Regions from separate parts of the Massilia hydrophila genome, predicted to be linked through region 2. Evidence: predicted binding sites of a transcription regulator. Region 2 holds the regulator's gene; each other region holds the start of a gene.
The links. The regulator LexA, encoded in region 2, represses DNA repair genes until DNA is damaged. The targets are predictions, from matches to a motif close to ACTGTATNNNNATACAGT.
Positions count from the first base shown of each region.

Region 1: a site for LexA is predicted at 2,352-2,369, ahead of LE190_RS05265 (ATP-dependent helicase). Genes of this name have one in related genera too.
Region 3: a site for LexA is predicted at 2,471-2,488, ahead of dinB (DNA polymerase IV). Genes of this name have one in related genera too.
Region 4: a site for LexA is predicted at 1,462-1,479, ahead of imuA (translesion DNA synthesis-associated protein ImuA). Genes of this name have one in related genera too.

Region 1 covers NZ_JAHYBX010000001.1:1,137,298-1,141,506, forward strand. The annotation lists gene fghA (S-formylglutathione hydrolase) at 1-514, opposite strand, end outside; partial or broken gene LE190_RS05250 (chromate transporter) at 579-1,171, opposite strand; partial or broken gene LE190_RS05255 (chromate transporter) at 1,168-1,739, opposite strand; gene LE190_RS05260 (hypothetical protein) at 1,749-1,922, opposite strand; gene LE190_RS05265 (ATP-dependent helicase) at 2,410-4,209, shown strand, end outside.
Region 2 covers NZ_JAHYBX010000001.1:623,694-627,902, forward strand. The annotation lists gene LE190_RS02755 (cystathionine gamma-synthase family protein) at 1-1,221, shown strand, start outside; gene LE190_RS02760 (tetratricopeptide repeat protein) at 1,332-2,054, shown strand; gene lexA (transcriptional repressor LexA) at 2,103-2,735, opposite strand; gene rpsF (30S ribosomal protein S6) at 3,030-3,416, shown strand; gene priB (primosomal replication protein N) at 3,465-3,758, shown strand; gene rpsR (30S ribosomal protein S18) at 3,802-4,092, shown strand; gene rplI (50S ribosomal protein L9) at 4,130-4,209, shown strand, end outside.
Region 3 covers NZ_JAHYBX010000006.1:76,966-81,174, forward strand. The annotation lists gene LE190_RS15110 (DVUA0089 family protein) at 1-123, opposite strand, end outside; gene LE190_RS15115 (recombination-associated protein RdgC) at 341-1,237, opposite strand; gene dinB (DNA polymerase IV) at 1,326-2,438, opposite strand; gene LE190_RS15125 (S8 family peptidase) at 2,582-4,209, opposite strand, start outside.
Region 4 covers NZ_JAHYBX010000001.1:503,095-507,303, forward strand. The annotation lists gene LE190_RS02250 (putative Na+/H+ antiporter) at 30-1,268, opposite strand; gene imuA (translesion DNA synthesis-associated protein ImuA) at 1,498-2,232, shown strand; gene LE190_RS02260 (Y-family DNA polymerase) at 2,162-3,733, shown strand; gene arfB (alternative ribosome rescue aminoacyl-tRNA hydrolase ArfB) at 3,764-4,159, opposite strand.

The DNA.
Region 1 (4,209 bases), 510 kb from region 2:
GCGCGAAGGCCGAAACCGAGCGGAACAGCTCAGGGTTGCGCAGGGCGATCATCAGCGCGCCGTGGCCGCCCATCGAGTGGCCGAAGATGCCGACCCTGGCCGGATCGGCCGGCAGCATGGCCAGCACCAGTTCGCGCAATTCCAGGATGTGGCTGTACATGCGGTAATGGCGGGCCCAGGGTTCCTGCACGGCGTCGACATAGAAGCCGGCGCCGGCGCCGAAATCCCAGCTGTCGGTTTCGCCCGCCACACCGGCGCCGCGCGGGCTGGTGTCGGGGGCGACCAGGATCAGGCCTTCCTGCGCCGCCACCCGCTGCGCGCCGGCCTTGGTCATGAAGGTCTCTTCGGTGCAGGTCAGGCCGGCCAGGTAGAACAGCACCGGCAGGCGCTTGCCTTCGGCACCGGGTGGCAGGTAGACCGAAAAACGCATCGGCAGGCCGATCGCCTGCGAGTCGGCGCGGTAGAAGCGCTGCACGCCGCCGAAACAGGCGTGTTCGTTGAGGAGTTCGGGCATGGGCTCGTCAAGAAGTGGAGAATGCCGCAAGTATGCCTTGCCGCGCGCCGCCTTGCCAGTCTGCTCACACGAAGCCGAGCGCGCCCAGCAGGGCCCCGGCGCCAAGCAGCCACAGCAGATGAACGCGGGTGCGCCAGAGCACCAGGCAGCTCAGGGCCGCCAGCAGCCAGAACGGCCAGGCGCGCTCGAGTCCGGTGCCGGCCAGCATCCAGCTGGTGGCCAGCAGCATGCCGATCACGACCGGCGCCATGCCGAGCCGGAAGGCGCGCACCGCGCGCAGTTCCCGGTTGCGGTGGCCCCACTGCGCCACCAGGTAGGTCAACACGGAAGAGGGCAGCAGGATGCCGAGCATGGTGAGCGCCACGCCGGCCAGGGCGGCGCCGATGCTGCCCGTGTTCATGCCCAGCTGCCAGCCCAGCAGGGCCACGAACAGCACGTTCGGTCCCGGCGCCGCCTGTCCTAGCGCGATCGCATCGCTGAACCGTGCCTGGCTCAGCCAGGCCCGGTCCGCGACCAGGTAGCGCTGCATGTCGGCGCTGGTGGAAATCGCGCCACCAAACGAAAGCATCGACAGCATCAGGAAATGCAAAACAGGGCCAGCCAGTCGTGCCAGCCGAGCACCAGGCTGGAACGAAGAGCGGACGCCGCGGCTGTCATGGCCGCAGGCGGCGCCAGGCCAGCACGCAGCCGAGTCCGCCCAAGGCGGACAGTACCCAGGCCAGCGGCAGCCGCAGCCAGGCCAGCAGCACGAACACGGTGGCGGCGATGGCGGCCGACCACGGCAAGGGGAGCGGATTCCTGGCCAGTGCCGCGCACAGCCTGAAGCCGGCGGCGGCGATCAGTCCGCTCGATACCGCCGCCATGCCGCGCAGGGCGCTGGCCAGCGCCGGATCGGACGCGTGGCGCGCATGCAGGGTAGCCAGGGCCAGCACCAGCACCAGCGGCAGCGCCAGCAGGCCGGCCATGGCGCTCAGGGCGCCGCCCAGCCCGAACCAGCGGGCGCCGAGCATCATGGCCAGGTTGACGACGTTCGGACCGGCAGGATCTGGGCCACTGCCCAGTCTTCGATGAATTCGTCGGGCGTCAGCCAGCGCTTGCGCTCGACCAGCTCGCGCTGCACGACGGCCAGCACGCCGCCGAAGCCCTGCAGGGCCAGCAGGGTGAAGGACAGGAACAGGTCGGTGCGCGAGGCCGGACCCGGCCGGCCGGCTTCCTGCCCACGCATGGACCTGCCTCAGCCGCCGCCGATGCCGCGCATGACCTTGCCGCTGCCGCCGCAGTTTGGGCAGGGTTTGCCGTCGACCTTGCCGCTGCCGGCACAGTCTTCGCAAACGTCTTCGCCAGCACCCGGGGTGCCGGGTTGCGCTTCGTCGCCGGGGTTCAGTTCGGGGTCGGGATGGATGCTCATGGAGTCCTCGCAATGGTGGGTGCGCAGCCATTGTAGGCGGCGCCGGCGCGGCGCGGCGCAGCGCTGGATGGCCTGCGAGCCGCCGCGGTTTATGCACAAAAATTTCCAAAAAATAATTTTGTGCCCGCGTGCCGACAATTCACCGGCGACGCACGTAAGCCCTTGATTTATGAGGCTATCGAGGCTGCCTTCCCAATAGGCAAATTGTTGAAAGCCGCACGGATGGCCGCATGCGCCATGTCAAGCCCCCGCTTTTCCACATACTTATTCACAGACTTTGTGGATATCCGGAAAACTTTTTACGGATGAAGTACTTAGCCGGACATGTGCATGTACTTCATGACATGATTGCCAGCAAGTCAGCATGGAGACGGACTTCGCAATCGTGCGCGGGCTTGCAAAACGCAGGATTTGGTCTTGCGCAAGCCTACTGGATAAATGTACAGTATGGCATTTCCAGTTCACCGCTCCCTGGTCCCGTTCTCCCATGCCCGCCGTACCCGATGCCATTGCCGTCCCGCCCAGCGACGACCCGTTCGCCAGCCTGAATGCGGGGCAGCGCGCCGCTGTCGAACACGATATCGGCGCGGCCAGCGTGCGGCCCCTGCTGGTCGTGGCGGGTGCCGGTTCAGGCAAGACCAATACCCTGGCGCACCGCGTCGCGCGCCTGATCCAGTCCGGTGCCGACCCGCAGCGCATCCTGCTGCTCACCTTTTCGCGGCGCGCGGCGGGAGAGCTGTCGCAGCGCGCCAGCGGCGTGCTGCAGCGCCTGTTCGGCGGGGGCGGCGCCCACGGCCAGCTGACACTGCCCTGGGCCGGCACCTTCCACGCGATCGGTGCCCGCCTGCTGCGCGAATACGCGGGCAGCATCGGCCTCGACCCGTCCTTCACCATCCACGACCGCGGTGATGCCGAAGACCTGATGGGCCTGGTGCGCCACGAGACCGGCCTGTCGGGCCTGGAAAAGCGCTTTCCGCTGAAGGGGACCTGCCTGTCGATCTACTCGCGGGTGGTCAACACCCGCGACAGCCTGGCGGCTGTGCTGCAGGCGAGCTTTCCCTGGTGCCGCGAGTGGGAAGCCCAGCTCAAGACCCTGTTCGGCGCCTACGTCGACGCCAAGCAGGAGCAGAACGTGCTGGACTACGACGACCTGCTGCTGTTCTGGGCCGAGATGGCGGCCGATCCGGCGCTGGGACCGGTGCTCGGCTCCCTGTTCGACCATGTACTGGTGGACGAATACCAGGATACCAACCGGCTGCAGGCGGACATCATCGCCGGCATGAAACCGGACGGGGCGGGAGTGATGGCGGTGGGCGACGATGCCCAGTCGATCTACGCGTTCCGTGGCGCGACGGTGCGCAACATCCTCGATTTCCCGAAGCGTTTCACCCAGCCGGCCGAGCTTGTCACGCTGGAGCGCAACTACCGCTCGACGCAGCCGATCCTGGACGCCTCGAACGCGGTGATCGCCGGTGCCCGCGAGCGCTTCGCCAAGAACCTGTGGACCGACAGGGAGTCCGGCATCAAGCCCTGCCTGGTGCTGATTCCGGACGAAGCCGAGCAGGCGCGCTGGGTGTGCCGGCGCATCCTCGCGCAGCGCGAGGCTGGCATCGCGCTGCGCGCGCAGGCGGTGCTGTTCCGCGCGGCCAGCCACAGCGCTGCCCTGGAACTCGAGCTCATGCGCCGCAACATCCCCTTCGTGAAGTTTGGCGGACTCAAGTTCCTGGAGGCAGCCCACATCAAGGACGTGCTGGCGGTGCTGCGCTTCGCCCAGAACCCGAGCGGACGCATGGCGGGATTCCGCGCCGTCCAGCTAATTCCCGGCATCGGGCCGGCCAGTGCCACGCGCCTGCTGGACGCCGTGGGCGAGGCCACCGATGCGGCGGCGGCGGTCGAGGCCTTCGGGGCGCCGGCCAGGAGCGCGGCCGACTGGGCCGCCTTCGGCGCGCTGTATCGCCGCCTGCGCACGCCCGGACTGCGCTGGCCGGCCGACATCGAGCTGGTGAAGCAGTGGTACCAGCCGCACCTGGAGCGCATGCACGACGATGCCGCCGTGCGCGCCGCCGACCTCGAGCAGCTGGTCCAGCTGGCGGCGGGGCACGGCACGCGCGAAAGCTTCCTGGCCGAGATCACACTCGACCCGCCGGAAGCGACCAGCGACCGCGCCGGTCCGCCCCTGCTGGACGAGGACTATGTGATCCTGTCCACCATCCATTCGAGCAAGGGGCAGGAGTGGAGCGCGGTCTACCTGTTGAACGTGGTGGATGGCTGCATCCCCTCCGACATG
Region 2 (4,209 bases):
GGCTTCACCACCACCATCCTGCACAACGACCGCCGCAGGCCGGTCGAGCAGGGCTCGCTGCACAAGCCGGTGCATACCTCGGTCGCCTTCGGCTACGGCGACGCGCGCCAGCTGGCGGCCGTATTCCAGGGCCGGGAGCCGGGCTTCCGCTACGGGCGCCAGGGCAACCCGACCGTTGCCGCGCTGGAAGATAAGATCAGCAAGATGGAAGACGGCGTCGGCACCCTGTGCTTCGCCACCGGCATGGGCGCCATCGGCGCGCTGTTCCAGGCGCTGCTGAAGTCGGGCGACCATGTGGTTTCGTCCTCCTTCCTGTTCGGGAACACCAACAGCCTGTGGCAGACGGTGGCCGGACAGGGCGTCGCGGTGGACTTCGTCGACGCCACCGACGCCGCCAAGGTCGAGGCGGCGCTGCGGCCGGACACGCGCATCGTCTTCGTCGAGACCATCGCCAACCCGCGCACCCAGGTGGCCGACCTGGCGCGCATCGGCCAGCTGTGCCGCGAGCGCGGCATCCTGTACGTGGTGGACAACACCATGACCACGCCCTGGCTGTTCCGTCCCAAGGCGGTGGGGGCGGGGCTGGTGGTCAATTCGCTGACCAAGTCGATCGGCGGGCATGGCATCGCGCTGGGCGGCGCCCTGACCGACACCGGCCTGTTCGACTGGAGCGCGTATCCGAACATCGCCGCCAACTTCCGCAAGCAGGTGCCAGCGAACCAGGGCCTGGCCCAGCTGCGCGCCAAGGCGCTGCGCGACTTCGGCGCGGCGCTGGGGCCGGAAGCGGCGCACCATATCGCGGTGGGCGCCGAGACGCTGGCGCTGCGCATGGAGCGCACCTGCGCCAATGCGCTGGCGCTGGCGCGCATGCTAGAAGCCGATCCGCGCGTGGCCGCGGTGCACTACCCGGGCCTGGCCTCGCATCCGCAGCACGCCCTGGTGGCGTCGCTGTTCCGCAGCGGCGGTTCGCTGCTGAGCTTCGAGCTGGTTGACGCGATCGATCCTTTCGACTACCTGAACCGCCTGAAACTCGGCATCCCGGCCAGCAACCTGGGCGATACCCGTACCCTGGTGATTCCAGTGGCGCACACGATCTTCTTCGAGATGGGGGCGGAGCGGCGCGCCAGCATGGGCATCGCCGAGTCCCTGATCCGCGTCTCGGTGGGGATCGAGGATACCGAGGACCTGCTGGCGGACTTCCGCCAGGCGCTTGCGTCCTGAGCACCCGAAACATCATCATGGCAGCCCGCGGGCTGCCATTTTTGTTTCAGCGGTTGAGCGGGTACCGGCTTGCCCTTATCATGGGCCTTCTTTTGCCACTCCGAGCTGCCATGAAAACCAAGCTGTTCCTTGCATCCCTGCTGCTGTGCGGCGCCGCCCATGCCGGCGAACTGGACAACGCCAACGCCCTGTTCGAGAAGAAGGATTATGCGGGTGCGCTGAAGATCTATACGAAGCTGGCCGATGCCGGCAACCCGGAGGCGCAGCAGGCGCTGGGCCAGATGTACTGGTACGGCGAAGCGGGGCAGGTGGACGAGGCCAAGGCCGAGGCGCTGTTCAAGAAATCGGCCGCCAAGGGCAACAAGGTCGCCGCCGCGTCGCTGGCGGTGATGGAGCAGCGCGTCAAGCGCCGCAAGGACATCGACTACTGGATCAGCGGCTACGACGGCGAAGACCTGAAATCGGGCGAATTCCGCTGCGCGACACCGCGCATTCCGGCGATGTCGAAGATCAATGCCGACATTGACCGCATCGGCGCCGCCATCACGACCTGGCAGGATTGCTACAACCGCTACGTGACCAACCTGAACGCGGCCACGCCGCTCACCAAGCGCGTCCCCGAAGACATCCGCAAGCTGATGAAGAAGGACGAGCTGGAAAAGTCGACCGCCTACCTGGAGCAGTTGCAGGCCAACCTGCAGGAAGAGGCGAAGGTGAGTTCGAAACTGGTGCTGGCCGACTTCGAGGCCTGGCGCAAGGCGACCGACGCCTATGTCTCCGAGCACAACAAGATGGTCAAGAGCAACAGCTCGACCCTGTTGAAGGGGAAATAAGGGGTAAAAAAAAGGCGGGCATGCAGCCCGCCAGTGTGCGTTCCAGCCTTAGTGCCAGCTGCGCATCAGCCCGACCGCCAGCCCTTCCAGCGCGAACTCGTCTTCCGGCTTTACCTGGATGACCTTGAAGTCCGGATTTTCCGGCAGCAGTTCGACCAGGTTGCCGGTCTTGCGGTAGCGCTTGACGGTGACCTCTTCACCGAGGCGCGCCACCACGATCTGGCCGTTCTTGGCGCTGTCGATCTTCTTGACGGCGAGGAAGTCGCCGTCGCAGATGCCGGCATCGCGCATCGACCAGCCCTTGACCTTCAGCAGGAAGTCGGGACGGGCCGAGAACATCGCGGCATCGACGGAATAGGTGGCTTCCACGTGTTCCTGGGCCAGGATAGGGGAGCCGGCGGCGACGCGGCCGACCAGCGGCAGCGACATCATGAGATTCGGCGGCGGCATCGGAATCTGCTCGACCGAGGCGCCAACCAGGCGGATGCCGCGCGAGGTGCCCGGCGAGATCTCGATGGCGCCCTTGCGCGCCAGGGCTTGCAGGTGTTCTTCGGCGGCATTCGCCGACTTGAAACCCAGCTCGGCCGCGATTTCGGCGCGGGTCGGCGGAAAGCCGGTGTTGTCGATCGCTTCCTTGATCAGGTTCAGGATCTGTTCTTGCCTTGCAGTGAGCTTGAGCATGGGTGGTCTACGGCATTAGTTATAAGAGCAGACTGTATTTTTGTACAGTATTCCCGGATGCGCAAGGGCAAACACGGGAAAACTGCAAAAAAATGCTGCAACGCGGGCCACGCGCGCCCGATTGTGGTCCGATTGTGGCGTGCACCACGCATCTCAAGGCGCGATCGCGACCATGACAGCCTGGCCCTGGTTCCCATTCGCGCGATTTTCCGGCTATAATGGCAGGCTTTCCCTTCCCACACTCGTCTTGACGCCGAGGTGGGCATTTGTTTAAACGTCCTCAAGGAGTGTTGCATGCGTCATTATGAAATCGTTTTTATCGTCCACCCGGACCAGAGCGAGCAAGTTCCGGCGATGATCGAGCGTTACAAGACCACGGTGACCAGCCGCGGCGGTAACATCCATCGCGTGGAAGACTGGGGCCGCCGTCAAATGGCGTACCAGATCCAGAAGCTGCCGAAAGCCCACTACATCTGCATGAACATCGAGTGCGACAACGAGACCCTGGTCGAGCTGGAAACCGCATTCAAGTTCAACGATGCCGTCCTGCGTCACCTGACCGTCAAGATGAAGAAGGCCGAAACCGCACCGTCGCCGATGATGAAGTCGGTCCAGCGCGAAGACGCAGCCAAGAGCCACCGCGCTGAAGCAGCCGCCGCTGCCCCGGCCGCCGCCGCTTAAGCTGTCACCGGGTTTTCCCGGGAATCCGAAACGAAGCAAAGCAGCGCAGTGAACCAGTTCCAGCTCATCGCGACCATCGCGGAGCGAGACGTCCTGCGTTTCACCCCGGCCGGCGTCCCCATCGTGGGCGCGATCCTGATGCACGATTCGCAGCAGGTCGAGGCCGGCGTGGCAAGGCAGGTCGCGTTTGAAATCCCTGCGCTCGGCGCAGGCGAGATTTCAGGCAGGCTGGAAAGTGCCGAACTCGGCGCCGCCTACCGCTTCAACGGATTCCTCGCACGGAAGAACCGCAACAGCAAAGCCTTGGTGTTTCACATCATTGATTTCAGTGCCGCAGAGTAAACAAGCCCGCGGCGCAACCTAGATTAGATACAGGAGCCTCGAAATGGCATTCGGTAAAAAGTTCGACAAAAACAAAGCCAAAGAAAAAATGAAGCGCAAACAGCAGAACCCGCTGTTCAAGCGCAAGAAATTCTGCCGCTTCACCGCCGCCGGCGTGGAACAGGTGGACTACAAAGACGTCGACACCCTGAAGGACTTCGTCCAGGAAAACGGCAAGATCATGCCGGCACGCCTGACCGGCACCAAGGCGCACTACCAGCGCCAGGTCGACACCGCCATCAAGCGCGCACGCTACCTCGCGCTGCTGCCGTACACCGACCTGCACAACGCCTAAAGCGCGGCACGTCAGTCAGAATACCTGGAGAATAAATATGCAAGTTATCCTGCTCGAAAAAGTGGTCAACGTCGGTAACCTGGGCGACGTCGTCAAAGTCAAGGACGGTTACGCACG
Region 3 (4,209 bases), on a different contig from region 2:
CGTGAAGTTGAAGCGCTGGACATCGTTATCGTAGGTGAAATTACCGGTGAACGAGAGGTTGGCGGCTTGTGCCAGCGAGGCCGAGCCGAGCAATGCAATGGCGAAAAGCTGTTTGAGTTTCATCTTGGCGGTCATCCCTGAAAGTTAATCGGAAGTTGCCGAAAACTTTTAGCAAGGAACGTGCCAATTGTTAAGTCAATGTTAAATAACGAACTTTTTTCGCGGCACTAGATACGCTGTAAAGATCGCCGACGACGCCCTCCCACCTTTGGCGGAAGGTGCTTGGAAACACCTTGTTTTCCAGGGAAATGGCCGGTGCCAGCGCGCACCGGCCAGGGATTCAGGCCTTGGCTTCGCCGCCCAGGGCCTCGACCACGTCGGCCAGCAGCTTGGCCAGCTCGCCCGTCATCAGGGTGATGTCGTTGTCGAAACGCTCATCGTCGCTGTAGGTGACGGCTTCGCCTTCCTTGATCACGTCCAGCGGTTTGACGCCCTTGATCGCCAGCGATTCGGTCAGCACAAAGCTGATGCGGTCGTTCCAGGTCATGGCCAGGCGGGTGCACTGCTTGCCGGAAGCAATGTGGCGGCGGATATCGTCCGGCTCCAGCGTATGCTTCACATAGCGCACGGCGGCGCGGCTTTCGCCGGTGGCGCGCAGTTCGGTGTCCTGGTCAATGGTGAAACCGTAGGGCGCTTCGTCCGCTTCCAGCCAGCCGGTCATCACGGCCACCGGCGAGCGCTGCACGCGCAGCGATTCCAGCGGCATGCGGTCCACGGCCTTGAGCAGCAGCTTGATGACGTCGTCCGCCTTCGACGGGCTGGCCGCGTCCACCACCAGCCAGCCATTGACCGGATCGATCCAGACCCAGACGTTGCTGCGGATCGAGAAAGCGCGCGGCAGCAGCTCGTCGGCCACGCGCTCCTTCAGTTCCTTCATGGCTTTTTTACCGGGCGGGAAGCCCTGCTGCTCTTCCAGTTCGGCGGCCTTGGCCTTGGCGACCTGGTTGATGACCGAGCTCGGCAGCAGCTTCTTCTCGGTACCCAGCATCATCAGCATCTGCTTGTTGACGACGTGGACGAGCTTGCCATTGCCGCGTGGCGAATCCCAGCCCTGGCGCAGCAGTTCATTGCTGCTGGCGGGCGTGAAAGCCTGCGACTGCAGCGCTTCTTCCATTTGTTCGGGGTTGAATGCCCAGGGAGCGGGCAGGCGGTAAATCTGGAGATTCTTGAACCACATACGCTGTTATCCGATTGTTTCAGTATTTCAAGGGAACGACATTCTACGCTGCCAACTGGACATTACGGCCGGCAGCGGCGGGAAAAAATTAATCTGTTGCCGAGCCGTCAATGGCCTCGACGATGGCGCCGGGCATTACGTCGTCAAACAGGCGCAGCTGCTCGGCCGTCTCGGTATCGCCCAGGCGTACGCCCACGCCGAGCAGACGTACCGGCCGGCTGTGACGGGCCCAGCCGGTTTCCATCAGGCGCGCGTAGGTCGGCATGTGCGGCGCGTGGCCGGCACACTCGACGGTAGTCTGCTGGAAGTCCGAAAACTTGATTTTTACGAAGAGCTTGTGGATGAATTTCTCAGCGCCATTGCGCTTGATACGGCCCAGCAGGTGCTCGACCAGTTCCGGCAGCAGCTTCAGGCAGGCATCCAGGCTGGGCACGTCGGGCGTATAGGTTTCCTCGGTGCTGACCGACTTGCGCTCGCGCGAGGTATTGACTGCGCGCTCGTCGATGCCGCGGCAGAGTTTGTACAGGCGGTAGCCGAAGCTGCCGAAGTGTTCGGTCAGGCGCTCGATGCTCCAGTGGCGCATGTCGCCGCAGGTCTGCAGGCCCAGGCGGTGCATCTTCTCGGCGGTCACCTTGCCGACGCCGTACAGCTTTTTCACGGGCAGCGCGGCGACGAAGGCATCCACCTCGTCCGGACGCACCAGGAACAGGCCGTCCGGCTTGTTCCAGTCGCTCGCGATCTTGGCCACGAATTTGTTCGGCGCCACCCCGGCCGAGGCCGTGATGCCGACGGTGTCGAAGATGCGCTGCCGGATCTCCTGCGCGATCAGGGTGGCGCTGCCCTTGCAGTGGGGAGAGTCGCTGACGTCGAGGTAGGCTTCGTCGAGCGAGAGCGGCTCCACCAGCTCGGTGTAGTCGCGATAGATGTCCATGATCTGGCGCGAGGCAATCCGGTATTTTTCCATGGCCGGCGGAATCACCAGAAGCTGCGGACAGAGCTTCATGGCCTGGGCCGTGGCCATGGCCGAGTGGATGCCGAACCGGCGCGCTTCGTAGTTGCAGGTCGCGATCACGCCGCGCTGGTCGGGACGGCCGCCGACGGCGAGCGGACGCCCGCGCAGCGAAGGATCGTCGCGCATCTCGACCGACGCATAGAAGCAGTCGCAATCGCAGTGGATGATTTTACGGAGCGGGGAATTCACATCGACGTCGTCAGGTGACGGCAAGGCCGACTACTGTTATTTCATACAGTATCCGTTTTTTCTTGCAGGACGTCAAAAAAAGGCGCGGCATGCCGCGCCTTCGGGAGGAAGTCGGCGCCCGCGAGCGCCGCTTCATCCGTGGCTTACCAGTTCAGCTGCAGGGTGTACTTGCCGCTGGTCGAACCGGTACCGCCACTGTAGTACACCACGCGCACATAGCGGGTCGAGGCGGTGCTGCCGGTGTTGGCCGAGCTCACGTTGTCGGCTGCGCCGGCGCCGTTCTCGCTACGGCCGAGCAGCGTGCCCGCGCTGTTGTACACGTACAGGTCGTAGTCCGAAGTTGCGCCCGGGGTCATGGTCGCGCTCAGGGTCTTGCCTGCCGGCAGATCGACACGGAAGTAATCGGTGTCGGTGCTGCTGCCCATGTTGGCGTTCACCGTGGTGCCGGCGGTCGAGACCAGGTCGGCGCTCGAGAGCGTGTTGTTCGACTCGGTTTCGGCGATGGTCGGACCGGTCGGGGTGGTGGTACCGCCGATCGCCGCATTCACCGCCGCGGTCGCGTCCACGATACCGGTACCGCAGCCCGAGCAGCTCGCCGGGAAGGCGCGCGCGGTCGATTTCAGCATGCTTTCCACCTGGTCCGGGGTCAGGGTCGGCTTGGCGGCGAACATCAGCGCGGCGACGCCGGCGACGTGCGGGGTGGCCATCGAGGTGCCCTGGTAGCCGGCGTAGTTGTCCGAACCCGGGGTCGAGGTGCCCGCGTTCAGGGTCGAGATCACGCTGTAGCTGCCGTCGCCGCCTGGCGCCGCCACGTCGACCAGGGTGCCGTAGTTCGAGTAGGAAGCGCGGCCGCCGGTCTTGCCGGTGGCGGCCACGGCGATGACACCGGAGCAGTTCGCCGGGCTGGCGTTGCTGACGTTCATGTTGTCGTTACCGGCCGCCACCACCACGACCGAACCGCGCGAACGGGCGCCATTGATCGCGCTCTGGGTGGTTGCATCGCAGGCGCCGGTGCCGCCCAGCGACATGTTCAGCACCTTGGCCTTGTTGGCATTGGCCGGCACGCCGTTCACGGTGCCGCCCGAGGACCAGGTGATCGCGTCGGCGATGTCGGAGGTATAGCCGCCGCACTTGCCCAGCACGCGCACCGGCACGATCTTGGCGTTGTACGCCACGCCTGCCACGCCCAGGCTGTTGTTGGTCTTGGCGGCCACGGTACCGGCCACGTGGGTGCCGTGCCAGCTCGAGCCCGACGCCGGCGAGCCGGTGCCGCACTCGCCCGCGGCCACCCAGTCGCCCGGATCGCTGGCATCGCTGTCGCGGCCGTTACCATCGTTGCCGATGGCGGCGGTGCTGATGAAATCGTAGCCCTGCAGGATCTGGCCGCTCAGGTCGGCATGCGGACGGTAGCCGGTGTCGATCACGGCCACCACCACGCCGCTGCCGGTGGACTTGTCCCACGCGGTCGGCAGGCGCAGGCCGCCGGTGGTGTCGGTATAGTGCCACTGCTGGGCATAATAAGGATCGTTGGCGGTCGCCATGTGGGTCATGATGCGGTCCGGCTCGGCATATTCGATGCTCGGATCGCGCGCCATCATTTCGGCGGCCAGCTTCTTCACCTCGTCGAGGTGCTTGCGGCCGTTCAGCTTGAACACGTGGGCGCCAGTCGAGATGGTGTGGCTGCTGCTCACCAGCATGCCGAATTCCTGGCCGGCGCGGTCCAGTTTGGCCTTGCGGTCGGCAGTCACGGCGGCGGCGCGGGCCAGGCCCT
Region 4 (4,209 bases), 120 kb from region 2:
TCCATTTGCCCGCACCCGCTGCGGGTGGATCACACCAGGAACAGCGCCGCCGCCACGCAGGTCGGGCCCAGCGCCCCCAGGAACAGCCCGCCCATGCCGATCGAGCCGTCCTCGAAACCTTCGCGCAGCAGGGCGGCGCCGGCCGGATTCGGTGCGTTGGCGATGACGGTCAGCCCGCCGCCGCCGACCGCGCCGGCCACCAGCATGTACTTGGCATGGTCGGACAGCCCTTCGATCAGCGAACCAAGGTAGGTCAAGGCCGCATTATCGGTGATTGCCGTCAGGGCCAGCGCGCCGAAGAACAGCGCGGTCGGCTCCAGGCTCGACACCAGCGGCTGCAGCCACCACTGCTGCATGCCGCCCAGCACCACCAGCCCGGCCAGGAAGAAGCCGACCAGCAGGCCTTCCTTCAGGATCAGCGGCGACTGGTGCTTCGGATAGGCCTGGGTATACCCGAGGAAGAACAGGAACAGGCCGATGAACAGCACCGGATGGTGGGCCGCGAGCACCACCCCGGCCAGTAGCAGCAGGTGGACGGCGGACACGATGCGGGGCATGCGCACGTCCTGCACCACATTGCCGGGCGCGAGGTGGCGGCGCAGCAGCAGGGTGACCACGGTGGCATTGAACAGCACCGCCAGCGCGGCGCGCCAGCCGAAGGTGGAGGCCATGAAGGCGCTGTCCCAGCCCCAGGTGCCGGCCACCATCAGCACCGGCGGCGCGGCATAGGAGGTGAGGGTGCCGCCGATCGAGACGTTGACGAACAGGACGCCGAGCGCGCCGTACTTGAGCCATTCGGGCACGCCGGGCCGGAACACCTGCGGCGCCAGCATCAGGGCGGCCAGGGTCATCGCGGCCGGCTCGGTGATCAGCGAGCCGGAGAGCGGCACCAGGGCCAGGCCGAGCCAGCACAGGGCGACCTCGGTGCGCACCGGCGCCAGCCGCGCGATCAGGGCCAGCAGGTCGCGCACGGCGTCGAGCACCGGCTGCGAGGCCGCGATCACCATCACCACGAACACGAACAAGGGCTCGGTGTACTGGCGCGACTCGGCATAGGCAACGGCCTCGCCGCCGCCGGCCAGCAGGGCCATGGCCAGGATCAGCACGAAGGCCCAGAAGCCGAACACGACTTCGACCTCGCCCAGCAGGTGGAACAGCCCCGCATGGCGCGGATGGCGCCGCGCGAGCGTATGGAACAGCTTGGTGGAGAAAGTATGGACGAGGGCGATCGCGAACAGGATGGCGCCGGTGAGCTGGAGCGTCGTCACAGGCGGACTCCGTGGCGTGCGGGAGACAGGTTGTGCATTGTCTGGATAAAAATTGAAGAGCCAGCATTATTCCACGATTCGCCAGCGCGGCCCGCATGCTTCTGCATTGCAGCAGCTTTAGCTTCTGTCAATACCAGTGCCTGACTGGTATGTCCAGAATGAATACATCTTGCCAAATCGCGGCTCAGCGAGTACTGTATGTTTATACAGTATTTGTTTGCCAACTCCCATGAACCTCTCATCCAACGCGGGGGCCTGTGCTCCTGTTGCGCCGGAGGCCCTGCACCCTTCGCTATGGCGCGCTTCGCAGCTGGCGCGTGCCGGCACGCGCTGCGTCGATACCGGCCATGCGCCGCTCTCGTCCCAGCTGCCGGGCGGGGGCTGGCCGGCCGGCAGCCTGGTCGAGCTCCTGCAGCAGCAGCCCGGCATCGGCGAGATGCGCCTGCTGCGCCCGGCCCTGCAAGCCTGCGCCGCACGCCGCATCGTCCTGCTGCAGCCACCCCATCCGCCCCAGGCCCTGGCGCTGGCCGCGCTGGGGCTGCCGCCTTCGCAGCTGCTGTGGCTGCGCACCGAGCGTGGCGCCGACGCACTGTGGGCGGCCGAGCAGGTGCTGCGCAGTGGCAGCTGCGGCGCGCTGCTGTTCTGGGCCAGCCATGCGCGCGGCGAAAGCCTGCGCCGCCTGCACCTGGCGGCCCAGGGCGGCGAAACCTTGTTCTTCATGCTGCGTCCGCTGGCCGCCGCGCAAGACGCCTCGCCGGCCCCGCTGCGCCTGGCGCTGCGCCCGGCGGCGGGTGGCTTGCACATCGATTTCCTCAAGCGCCGTGGACCGCGGCGCGAGGCGCCCCTGTTCCTGCCGCTTGGCCTGCCCCTTACTTCTTCTCTCTTGCAACGACATGCGTTTGTGGATCGGCCTGCACCTGCCCCAGCTAGCACTCGACGTCTTCAGCCCCAGCTGGCTCAGTGACGCGTCCGGCGGGGAGCGCACCGACCCCGGCAGCGTCGTGCTGGAGCAGGAGCGCGTGCTGGCGATGTCGCCGGCGGCGCGCGCCGCCGGGATCCGTCCCGGCATGCGGCGCGGCGGCGTGCTGATGCTGATGCCCGGGGCGCGCCTGCACGAGCGCAGCCCGGCGCGCGAAGCCGAGGCGCTCGATGCGGTCGCGCTGGCGATGCTGCAATTCACGCCCCAGGTCGCGCAGCAGGAAGAAGCGACGCTACTGCTCGACATTGGCGCCAGCCTGCGCCTGTTCGGCGGCATCCGCGCCCTGTGCGCACGGGTGCGCGCCAGCCTGCGCACGCTCGGCTTCAGCGCCGCCATCAGCTGCGCGCCGACGGCGCGCGGCGCCTGGCTGCTGGCGCGCGCCGGCTCGCCAGGCGGGTCCCATGATGCGGCGGAGGGCGGACGGAGCGGCCGCCCCCGCCGCTCCCTGCGCGCGCTGCGCATGGCCTCGCTCGAGCGCCGCCTGGCGCGCCTGCCGGTGGCGCTGTTGCCGCCGGCCCGGCCGTATCTGGCCTGGTTCGAAGGCATCGGCTGCGAGCGCCTGGGCGAACTGCGGCGCCTGCCGCGTCCGGGCCTGCAGCGGCGTTGCGGGCGCGCGCTGCTCGACATGCTCGACGCCGCCCACGGCCTGCAGCCCGAACTGTTCGACTGGGTGGCCGCGCCCGACAGTTTCCGCGCCCGGCTGGAACTGTTCGACCGCATCGAGCAGGCCGAGCTGCTGCTGGCCGGCGCCCACCACCTGGTACTGCAGCTGACCGGCTGGCTGTGCGCGCGCCAGCTGGCGGTGGAACGCATCACGCTGCTGATGGAGCACGAGCGCGGACGGGTGGCGATGGCGCCGACCGCGCTCGAGATTGCCCTGGCCGAGCCCGGCTGGCGCGACGAGCACCTGGTGCGCCTCCTGAAGGAAAGGCTGGCGCGCCAGGCCTTGCCGGCGCCGGTGATCGGGCTCGGCCTGGAAGCGCGGCAGCTGCGGCCGATGGCGCCGCCGACCGCCTCGCTGTTCCCCGAGCCCGGCGGCAGCGAGGAAGACCGCATGCGCATGCTCGAGCTGCTGGTGGCGCGGCTGGGACCGGAAAACGTGCTGCAGGCCCTGCCGCAGGCCGACTACCGGCCCGAGGTCGCCAACGAATGGGTGCCGGTGCAGGAACTGCGCGCGGCAGGGCAGGGCACGCGCAGCCAGGCCCGCCTGCCGCCGGACCTGGCCAGCCTGCCGCGTCCGAGCTGGCTGCTGGCCAAGCCGATCGCGCTGCTGATGCGCAACCACCGGCCCTTCTATGGTTCGCCGCTGCGGGTGGCTTCCACGCCCGAGCGCATCGAGGCCGGCTGGTGGAGCGAGACCCAGACCCGCGACTACTTCATCGCTGAAGGGCAGGACCACGCGCTGTACTGGATCTACCGCGAACGCATCGTCGGCGCCGGCGAGGATGCCGAGCCGCGCTGGTACCTGCACGGCCTGTTCGGCTGAGCCGGCGCGGCCGTCCTGGTTCGGCCGGCCCTAGTCGAGGACCTTGCCGCGCAGGGCCTTGACCCGTCCGCTGCGCGCCTTGCCGTCGAGCCGGCGCAGCTGCGAACCGCGCGTGGGGCGGGTTGGGCGGCGCGCCAGCGGCACCGTGGCGGCCTGGTCGACCAGCGCCTGCAGGCGCTGCAGGGCATCCAGCCGGTTCTGTTCCAGGCTGCGCGAGCCTTGCGCCTTGAGCACGATGACGCCTTCGCGCGTGATGCGGGCGTCGCGCAGCGCCAGCAGGCGTTCCTTGACCGCCGCCGGCAGCGAGGAAGCGGCCACGTCGAAGCGCGCGTGCACCGCGCACGACACCTTGTTGACGTTCTGCCCGCCCGGACCCTGCGCCCGGATCGCGCTGAACTCGACTTCTTCCGGATCGATGACCACCATTGCCGCTCCCATGCCTGGCCAGGCGGCCAGGACCGCATTGTAAGCCCCTG